2 regions of the Streptomyces sp. NBC_01474 genome follow, and region 1 is predicted to be linked to the other one. Evidence: riboswitches for the same ligand, from Rfam matches in the RefSeq annotation. Region 1 holds a riboswitch; the other holds the start of a gene.
The links. Region 1 has a riboswitch for cobalamin ahead of OG758_RS07075 (ABC transporter substrate-binding protein). Riboswitches for the same ligand answer to the same signal wherever they lie in the genome.
Positions count from the first base shown of each region.

Region 2: it holds a riboswitch for cobalamin, as region 1 does, so the genes downstream of both, OG758_RS40345 (HoxN/HupN/NixA family nickel/cobalt transporter) here and OG758_RS07075 (ABC transporter substrate-binding protein) in region 1, are expected to answer to the same signal.

Region 1 is NZ_CP109449.1:1,481,035-1,484,979, forward strand. Features, by position in the region: gene OG758_RS07065 (ABC transporter ATP-binding protein) at 1-82, opposite strand, end outside; gene OG758_RS07070 (FecCD family ABC transporter permease) at 94-1,188, opposite strand; gene OG758_RS07075 (ABC transporter substrate-binding protein) at 1,185-2,180, opposite strand; cobalamin riboswitch at 2,327-2,524, opposite strand; cobalamin riboswitch at 2,628-2,851, shown strand; gene metE (5-methyltetrahydropteroyltriglutamate--homocysteine S-methyltransferase) at 3,018-3,945, shown strand, end outside.
Region 2 is NZ_CP109449.1:8,826,913-8,830,857, forward strand. Features, by position in the region: gene OG758_RS40340 (YoaK family protein) at 1-471, opposite strand, end outside; gene OG758_RS40345 (HoxN/HupN/NixA family nickel/cobalt transporter) at 514-1,608, opposite strand; cobalamin riboswitch at 1,638-1,861, opposite strand; gene OG758_RS40350 (ArsR/SmtB family transcription factor) at 1,951-2,313, shown strand; gene OG758_RS40355 (inorganic diphosphatase) at 2,339-2,878, opposite strand; gene OG758_RS40360 (GNAT family N-acetyltransferase) at 2,927-3,412, opposite strand; gene rho (transcription termination factor Rho) at 3,473-3,945, opposite strand, start outside.

The DNA of each region.
Region 1 (3,945 bases):
TCACGCCGTCCAGGATGAGGTGTCCGCCGGTTTCACGGCGGACCCGGTCGGCCCGCAGCCCGTCGGCCGTGGTCGTGCGCATGGTCGGAACGGTCATCGGCGCAGACTCCGGGTGCGGTACAGGACGAGGACGAAGGCCGGTACGCCGATCAGCGAGGTCACCACGCCGACCGGTACCTCCTGCGGGTCGAGGACGGTGCGGGCGAGCGTGTCCACCCACACGAGGAAGACCGCGCCTGCCAGCGCCGTCACCGGCAGCAGCCGGGCGTGCCCCGGACCCGCCAGGGCCCGCGCCGCATGCGGCAGCACCAGGCCGACGAAGCCGATCGCGCCGGCCGAGCTGACCAGCGCCGCCGTGAGCAGGGCGGTCGTGCACAGCAGGACCAGGCGGGTGCGGGCCACGTTCACGCCGAGCGACGCGGCGGCGTCCTGCCCGAACGCGAAGGCGTCGAGCGTACGAGCGTGTGCGACGCAGATCACGAGCGCCGCCACGAGCAGCGTCAGGCACATCCGGACGTCGGTCCAGCCCGCCCCGCCGAGCGAGCCGAGCAGCCAGAACAGGACGCCGCGCGTCGTCTCGGCATCCGCCGCGGTCAGTACGACGACGGAGGTGAGCGCGGAGAACAGTTGCATGGCGGCCACCCCGGACAGCACCACACGGTCGGTGGAGCCGCCGAGAGCCTGGCTGAGCACCAGTACCAGCGCGAAGGAGACGACCGCGCCGAGGAAGGCGCCGCCCGAGACCGACAGGGCGCCGCCGCCGACGCCGAGTACGACGACCAGGACCGCGCCGGTCGAGGCGCCGGAGGAGACGCCCAGGACGAAGGGGTCGGCGAGCGGATTGCGCAGCAGCGACTGCATCACGGCGCCGCACACCGCGAGCCCCGCGCCGCACACGGCGGCCAGCAGCGTGCGCGGCAGCCGCAGGTTCCACACGATGCCGTCGCGGATGGGGGTCAACTGCGGTTCGCCCAGGCCGAGGTGGGCGGCCACGGCCGACCAGACATCGGTCATCCCGATGTCGGCCGGGCCGATGGTGATGGCCAGGGCGACGGACACGATGAGCACCGCGAAACCGGATGGCCAGGCGAGCACGCCACGCACCGCATGAAGCCGCTTCCCGGTGGCGGATGACGGCACCGCCTCAGGGGGCGCCCCGGGGGGTGGGGCCGGCGCTTCCACGCTCATCCGGCGAGGCCGAACGCCCGCAGTTTCGCGGCGACTTGCTCCACACCCTCCACCGTTCGGATCGTCGGGTTCATGGCCTGCCCGCTGAGCAGCACGTACCGCTTCTTCTTCACGGCTGTCATGTTCTTGGTCACGGCGTTGGACTCGAGGAACTCGATCTTCTTCGCGGCGGATTCGGCGGTCTGCGAGCGGCGCGTGAGATCGCCGATGACGAGGACATCCGGGTCCCGGTCGGCGACCGTTTCCCAGCTGATCTGGGGCCATTCGTCGCGGGTGTCGTCGAAGACGTTCTTCGCCCCCACCTCACGGGTGATGACGCCGGGCGCTCCGCAACAGCCCGCCATGTAGGGGGAGTCGGAGTTGGCGAACCAGTACAGGAGGGTCGTCCGGGAGGCGTCGATGCCGCTGGTCGCCTTCTTCACGCGGGCCTTGAGTGCGGAGACGAGCCGCTCGCCCCGTTCGCGTACGTCGAAGACGGCGGCGAGGTCGCGGATTTCGCCGTAGACGGTCTGCATGCCGAGGGTCTTGGTGCGGGCGCCGTCACCGCCGCCGCTGTTGTCCTTGCCGACACAGTCGGAGGGCGAGAGGTACGCCGGTACGCCCAGCTTCGCGAACTGGTCGCGTGGCGCCACTCCGCCCTTGCTCAGCGTGGCGCCGAACGAGGCGGCGACGAAGTCGGGTTCGGTGTCCAGGACCTTCTCGAAGGACGGATAACGGTCGGCGAGCCGCTCGACCTTCGCGTTCTCCTTCTCCAGTCCCTTCATCACGGGGTCCGTCCAGGTCCCCGTGCCGGCCATGCGGTCGCCGAGGCCGAGCGCGAGCATGATCTCGGTCGAGCCCTGGTCGAGAGAGACGGCACGCTCGGGCGCCGCTTTCACCTCGACCCGCGTACCGCAGTTGTCGAGTACGACGGGATGGCCGGCGGTGCTCTCCTGAGCCGCGGGCGTGCGGGCGGATTCGCCGCTCCCGCCGCAGGCGGCCAGGACGAGCATCCCGGCGAGAGTGAGCGCGGCACGGGGTATGAGGCGGGCGGAGCCACGGCGTGTGACGGGGTGCGCGAAGGGCACAGGGACTTCCTCGATGTCGAGGGCTCAAGCGCGGAGCCCGGTCGCACGGTCTCCCCCGCCGCCCCGACCGGAGCCCGCGAAGGCTGCCAGCAGGTCTTCGGACTCGGGATCACGCGGACGGGGCGCCTTCCCGGGCCGCGTGCGGTCCAGTGGCCGATGCTCCGCCCGTCACCCTCACCGCTGCGCGTCAGCTCCGGATTCGCACCGGATTCCCTGACACATACCTGTCCAAGTCCGCGCAATGCGGGGCAGACGGGCATGAGTTCGACTGGCCTTGGAAAGCTACCACGGCACCCGAATCCAGACGGCGGCCCCTTCTCGCCCGGTGTCCGCGGTGCGGGGCGGGCTCGCGCCGGACCGTCCCGCGTGCGTAGGGTGACCGGTGCAGCTGGTTCGCCCCGTCCGCCAGACGGGAGCGTCGTAAGAGGGAACCCGGTGGGAATCCGGGACTGCCCCGCAGCGGTGAGCTGGAACGACCGCCGTCACACGCACTGGCCCGATGGATCGGGCTGGGAAGCGACGGCCAGTAGGTGTCCGCCCGACATCGGGTGGACGTGCCCGCGAGTCCGAAGACCTGCCCGTTGCCCGTGCGTGAACCATTCGTGCGCGGATATCCCGGTGACCTCGAGGGCGGGTCGGCGTACACACCGAACGGGCGCGCGTGCCCTGCCGTACGCGCCCGCACCGTCCGGTCCGTGTCACCCTTCGCGCTCTCGCCCCGTCTCCGGGATCTCAGGGATTCATCTCGCGAAGGAGATCTCCGTGACCACCAAGTCCTCAGCCGCGGCAGCACGGGCCACCGTGCACGGCTACCCGCGCCAGGGCCCCGCCCGCGAACTCAAGAAGGCGATCGAGGGCTACTGGAAGGGCCGTGTCGGCGCCGACACCCTCCGCTCGACCGCCGCCGGCCTGCGCCGCGCGAACTGGCACGAACTGGCCGACGCGGGCATCGGCGAAGTCCCCACCGGTGACTTCTCGTTCTACGACCACGTCCTGGACGCCACCGTCATGGTCGGCGCGATCCCCGAGCGGCACCGCTCCGCCGTCGAGGCCGACGCGCTGGACGGCTACTTCGCCATGGCGCGCGGCACGCAGGACGTGGCACCGCTGGAGATGACGAAGTGGTTCGACACCAACTATCACTACCTGGTGCCGGAGTTGGGCCCCGGGACGGTGTTCACGGCCGACTCCACCAAGCAGGTCGCCGAGCTCAAGGAGGCCCTCGCCCTGGGTCTGCAGGCCCGGCCCGTGCTCGTCGGCCCGGTCACCTATCTGCTGCTGGCCAAGCCCGCGCCCGGGGTGGCCGCCGACTTCGAGCCGCTGACCCTGCTCGACCGTCTGCTGCCGGTCTACGCCGAAGTCCTCGCCGATCTGCGCGAGGCGGGCGCGGAGTGGGTGCAGCTGGACGAACCCGCCCTCGTCCAGGACCGCACGCCGGCCGAACTGAACGCCGCCGGGCGCGCCTACCGCGACCTCGGCGCCCTCACCGACCGGCCCAAGATGCTGGTGGCCTCGTACTTCGACCGGCTCGGCGAGGCCCTGCCCGTCCTGGCCGGGGCGCCGGTGGAGGGGCTCGCGCTCGACTTCACCGAGAGGGCCGCCGCCAACCTGGACGCCCTTGCCGCCGTCGGCGGGCTGCCCGGCAAGCGCCTGGTCGCGGGGGTCGTCAACGGCCGCAACATCTGGGTCG
Region 2 (3,945 bases), 7.3 Mb from region 1:
CGTCGTGGTCATGTCCGGGACCCCGAGTTTGCGGACGGTCGCGTTGCGTAGCCCCATCGCCCATGCGAGGACGGCGATGAGCGTGTACGTCGCCCCGCCCGGCCACGCGAACGCGACGGCCGTCGCCACGGCGAGCAGGACCGCCTCGGTGACGAACACCGACCGCACCCAGGTCGCCCGCGCCCGCCCGGCGAACACTCCGGTCAGCCGCCCGGCGCACACGGCCCCCGCGAGGAACGCGCCGAGGGAGGTGACCGACCCGAGGACGGAGAACCCGGGAGCGCCCGCCGCGGCGAAGCCGATGATGATGACGTTGCCGGTCATGTTCGCCGCGAAGACGCGGCCGAGGCCCAGATAGCTGACCGCGTCGACGAAGCCGCTCACGACCGTGAGGACCGTGAGGGCCGCGGGGAGGGCGGACCTGCGTGGTACGGGCGCGGGCTCCGCCGGTGGAACGCTGGCTTCACTCACCCGCACGACCATACGGAGTCCCGGTCCCGGCGGCCCGCCGGATCAGGTCCGCACGGCCCACCGCTCCTCGACCTTCGCGAGCCGCCAGTACCCGATGGCCACCGCCCAGACGACGACGAACAGACCCACGATGATGAACCCGACGTTGTCCAGGTCGAGCCCGGCTATCCAGCCGGTCACCGAGTCCCGCAGGTCGAGCTTGTCGTGCAGGACCCCCACGAGCTCGATGGTGCCGATCAGGAACGCGACGGCGATCGAGAGGCCGGTGATGGCCAGGTTGTAGAACACCTTGCGCACGGGGTTCGAGAACGCCCACTGGTACGCGAAGTTCATGAACGTCCCGTCCAGGGTGTCGAACAGACTCATTCCGGCGGCGAACAGCAGCGGCAGGCACAGGATCGCGTACCAGGGCAGTCCGGCCGCCGCGCCGCTGCCCGCCATCACCATCAGCGTGACCTCGGTCGCCGTGTCGAAGCCGAGGCCGAAGAGGAAGCCGAGCGGGTACATCTGGCCAGGCCGGGTGATGGACTTGGTGAACCGGCCGAGGATCCGGTTCATGAACCCCCGTGAATCCAGGTGCTGTTCGAGCTCCGCCTCGTCGTACGAGCCCGCGCGCATCGCCCGGAACACCCGCAGGATCCCCACCAGGGCGACGAGGTTGAGCGCCGCGATGAGGTAGAGGAAGGACCCGGAGATGGTGGTGCCCATGACGCCGAGCGTCTGATGGGTGGCGGAGCCCTCGTTCATGATCCGCCCGGCGAGCTGGGTGCCCCCGGCGATCAGCGCGGCGAGCACGACCACCACGCTGGAGTGGCCGAGCGCGAACCAGAACCCCACCGACACCGGGCGCTTGCCGTCGGCCATCAGCTTCCGGGTCGTGTTGTCGATCGCGGCGATGTGGTCCGCGTCGAACGCGTGCCGCATGCCCAGGGTGTACGCGGTGACGCCGAGGCCGATGCCGAAGGCCTTCGACCCCACCTCGTAGTGCTCCGGCACGACGAGCAGGAACAGCACGCCGAACGCGACGACATGGAGTGCGGCTATCACCGCCAGGAGCCCGGCGGTGCGGACGGTGTCCTCGCGCCGCCAGTGGAACGCGTCGCGTCCGGTCTCCGGGGGCTTTACGGGCAGGGTCATGCGGTCACGCTCCAACACCTCGTGGAATCACTTCGTGAGATGCCGTGGCCGGTCTCCTGGCTGACGGGTGTCCGCGTCCGCCCCTGCCTTCCCAGCTGCGCGCGGCAGCCAGTGGCGTGGTGGGGCGAGGCGTCCCGAGTCGTCTCGTTGCCGAGGGACCCGGGGCCCGATCACAGTGGCGAGGGCCGCTTCGGTCTGGGTCCTTTGAGGGACCGTCACCGAATTCCCGAGCGCCACGGCCCGCCCACAGTAGAGGCCGGTCGGCGACGCCTGCAAGGCTGCACAGCTGCATAGGTGTGCGCGGGTATTCAAGATCACATCGGCGGCTGCGAGGATGGCGTCATGCATCTCGTCCCTGCCGAGCGCGCCGACCGCCGCACGATCGACGGCCACCGGGTCTGCGAGGCCATCGCCGCCATCGGTGAGCCAGGGCATGTCCGTGCCTGGGCCGACCGGTTCTCCCTGCTCGCCGATCCCCGGCGCCTCGCGCTGCTGCTCGCGCTGTACCGGGCGGGGCCGCTGGCCGTGTCGGATCTCGCCGTGGCCACGGGCATGAATGACCCGGCGGTCTCGCAGGCGCTGCGGCTGCTGCGCGCGGCCGGCGTGGTCGAGGGGGAGAAGGAGGGCAGGATCGTGCGCTACCGCGTCGTCGACGCGGCGACCGCGGATCTGCTCGAGCAGTGCGCGACGGACGGCGCGCACTGACACGTGCGCGCCGTCATGGCCGGTTTCAGTCCCGTCGGGCGGCGGCCCGGCGGCGCGCGGCGGCGATCTCCGCGTACGTGAGGTCGCGGCCCTCCCAGTGCGAGCCCTCGACCGACTTGCCGGGCTCCAGGTCCTTGTAGACCTCGAAGAAGTGCGTGATCTCCAGACGGTCGAACTCGGGGATGTCCTCGATGTCCTGCACGGAGGTGTGGCGCGGATCGTGCGCGGGCACGCAGAGGACTTTCTCGTCCATGCCCTTCTCGTCCCGCATCACGAACATGCCGATCGCCCGGCATTCGACGGTGCAGCCGGGGAACGTCGGATCGCCCACCAGGACGAGTGCGTCGAGCGGATCGCCGTCGCGCCCGAGGGTGCCCACGATGTATCCGTAGTCCGCCGGGTACTGGGTGGAGGTGAACAGCATCCGGTCGAGCCTTATCCGGCCGACGGAATGGTCCATCTCGTACTTGTTGCGGGAGCCTTGGGGGATCTCCACGGTGACGTCGAACGCGTGGAGCGCGTCGGTGCCGTGGGCTGCGTCGGTGTGTCGGACCTCGTTGTCCAAGCCGGCCTCCTCGTCCACCCCGAGTGTGCGCCCGGGAGTACCGGCGCGTCAGCCGATCGGGAACTCCAATTCGGGCCTGTCCCACATCACGGCGGGCGGATCGGCGGCCGCCGTGCCGGTGCGGACGGCTCCCGTGCTGCGGTAGAAGCCCTCGGCGGGCGGGTGCGAGACCACGCGGACCGAGGTGAGACCGGCGGCGCGCGCCTCGTCCTTCATGTGGGCGACCAGCAGCCGCCCGATGCCGAGCCCCTGCGCCGCGTCGGCGACGAACATCAGGTCGAGCTCCGGCGGTACGAGCGTGAGCGCGTAGAACCCGAGCACCAGGTCGTCGGCGCCGACTGCGACGAAGACACGATGAGCCTCGATGTAGTCGGGGCCCACCCGGTAGCCGGCCACCATCGACGCGTACGGGGCCTCGTAGGCGCGGGACGTACGGACGAGCCGGGTCAGCCGCTTGGCGTCGCGGGCGGTCGCCCTGCGCACCCGGACCGCCCCGCCACCTCCCGATCCCAAGGCTGTAATGCTCGAAGTCATAGTGAGAGTATTACGCATCCTGCGGCGCCGATCGACCCGGGACCCTGTACGGCGGCCGTCTCACGCGGTGGGAACGGTGGACTGCACCTGCCGCAGGAACGTCGCGTTGTCCGGCGTCTGCCGGATCCGCTCGACGAGCGTCTCGAGCCCGGCGTGCCCGTCCCGCGACTGAAGTGCGCGCCGCAGACCGCGTACGACCGCCAACTCGGCCTCCGGCAGTAGGAGTTCCTCGCGGCGCGTGCCGGACTGGGTGAGGTCGACGGCGGGGTGGATCCGGCGCTCGGCAAGGGTGCGGTCGAGGCGGATCTCCATGTTGCCCGTGCTCTTGAGTTCCTCGAAGAAGTAGTCGTCGGCGCGAGAGCCGGTGTCGACGAGCGCGGTGGCGAGGATGGTGAGCGAGCCGCCCTCCTCGGCGAGCCTCGCCGCTCCGAAGAACCGCTTGGGCCCGATCAGCGCGGACGCGTCGACACCGCCGCTGAGCGTACGGCCGCCGGACGAGACCGTGTTGTTGTGGGCGCGGCACAGGCGCGTCA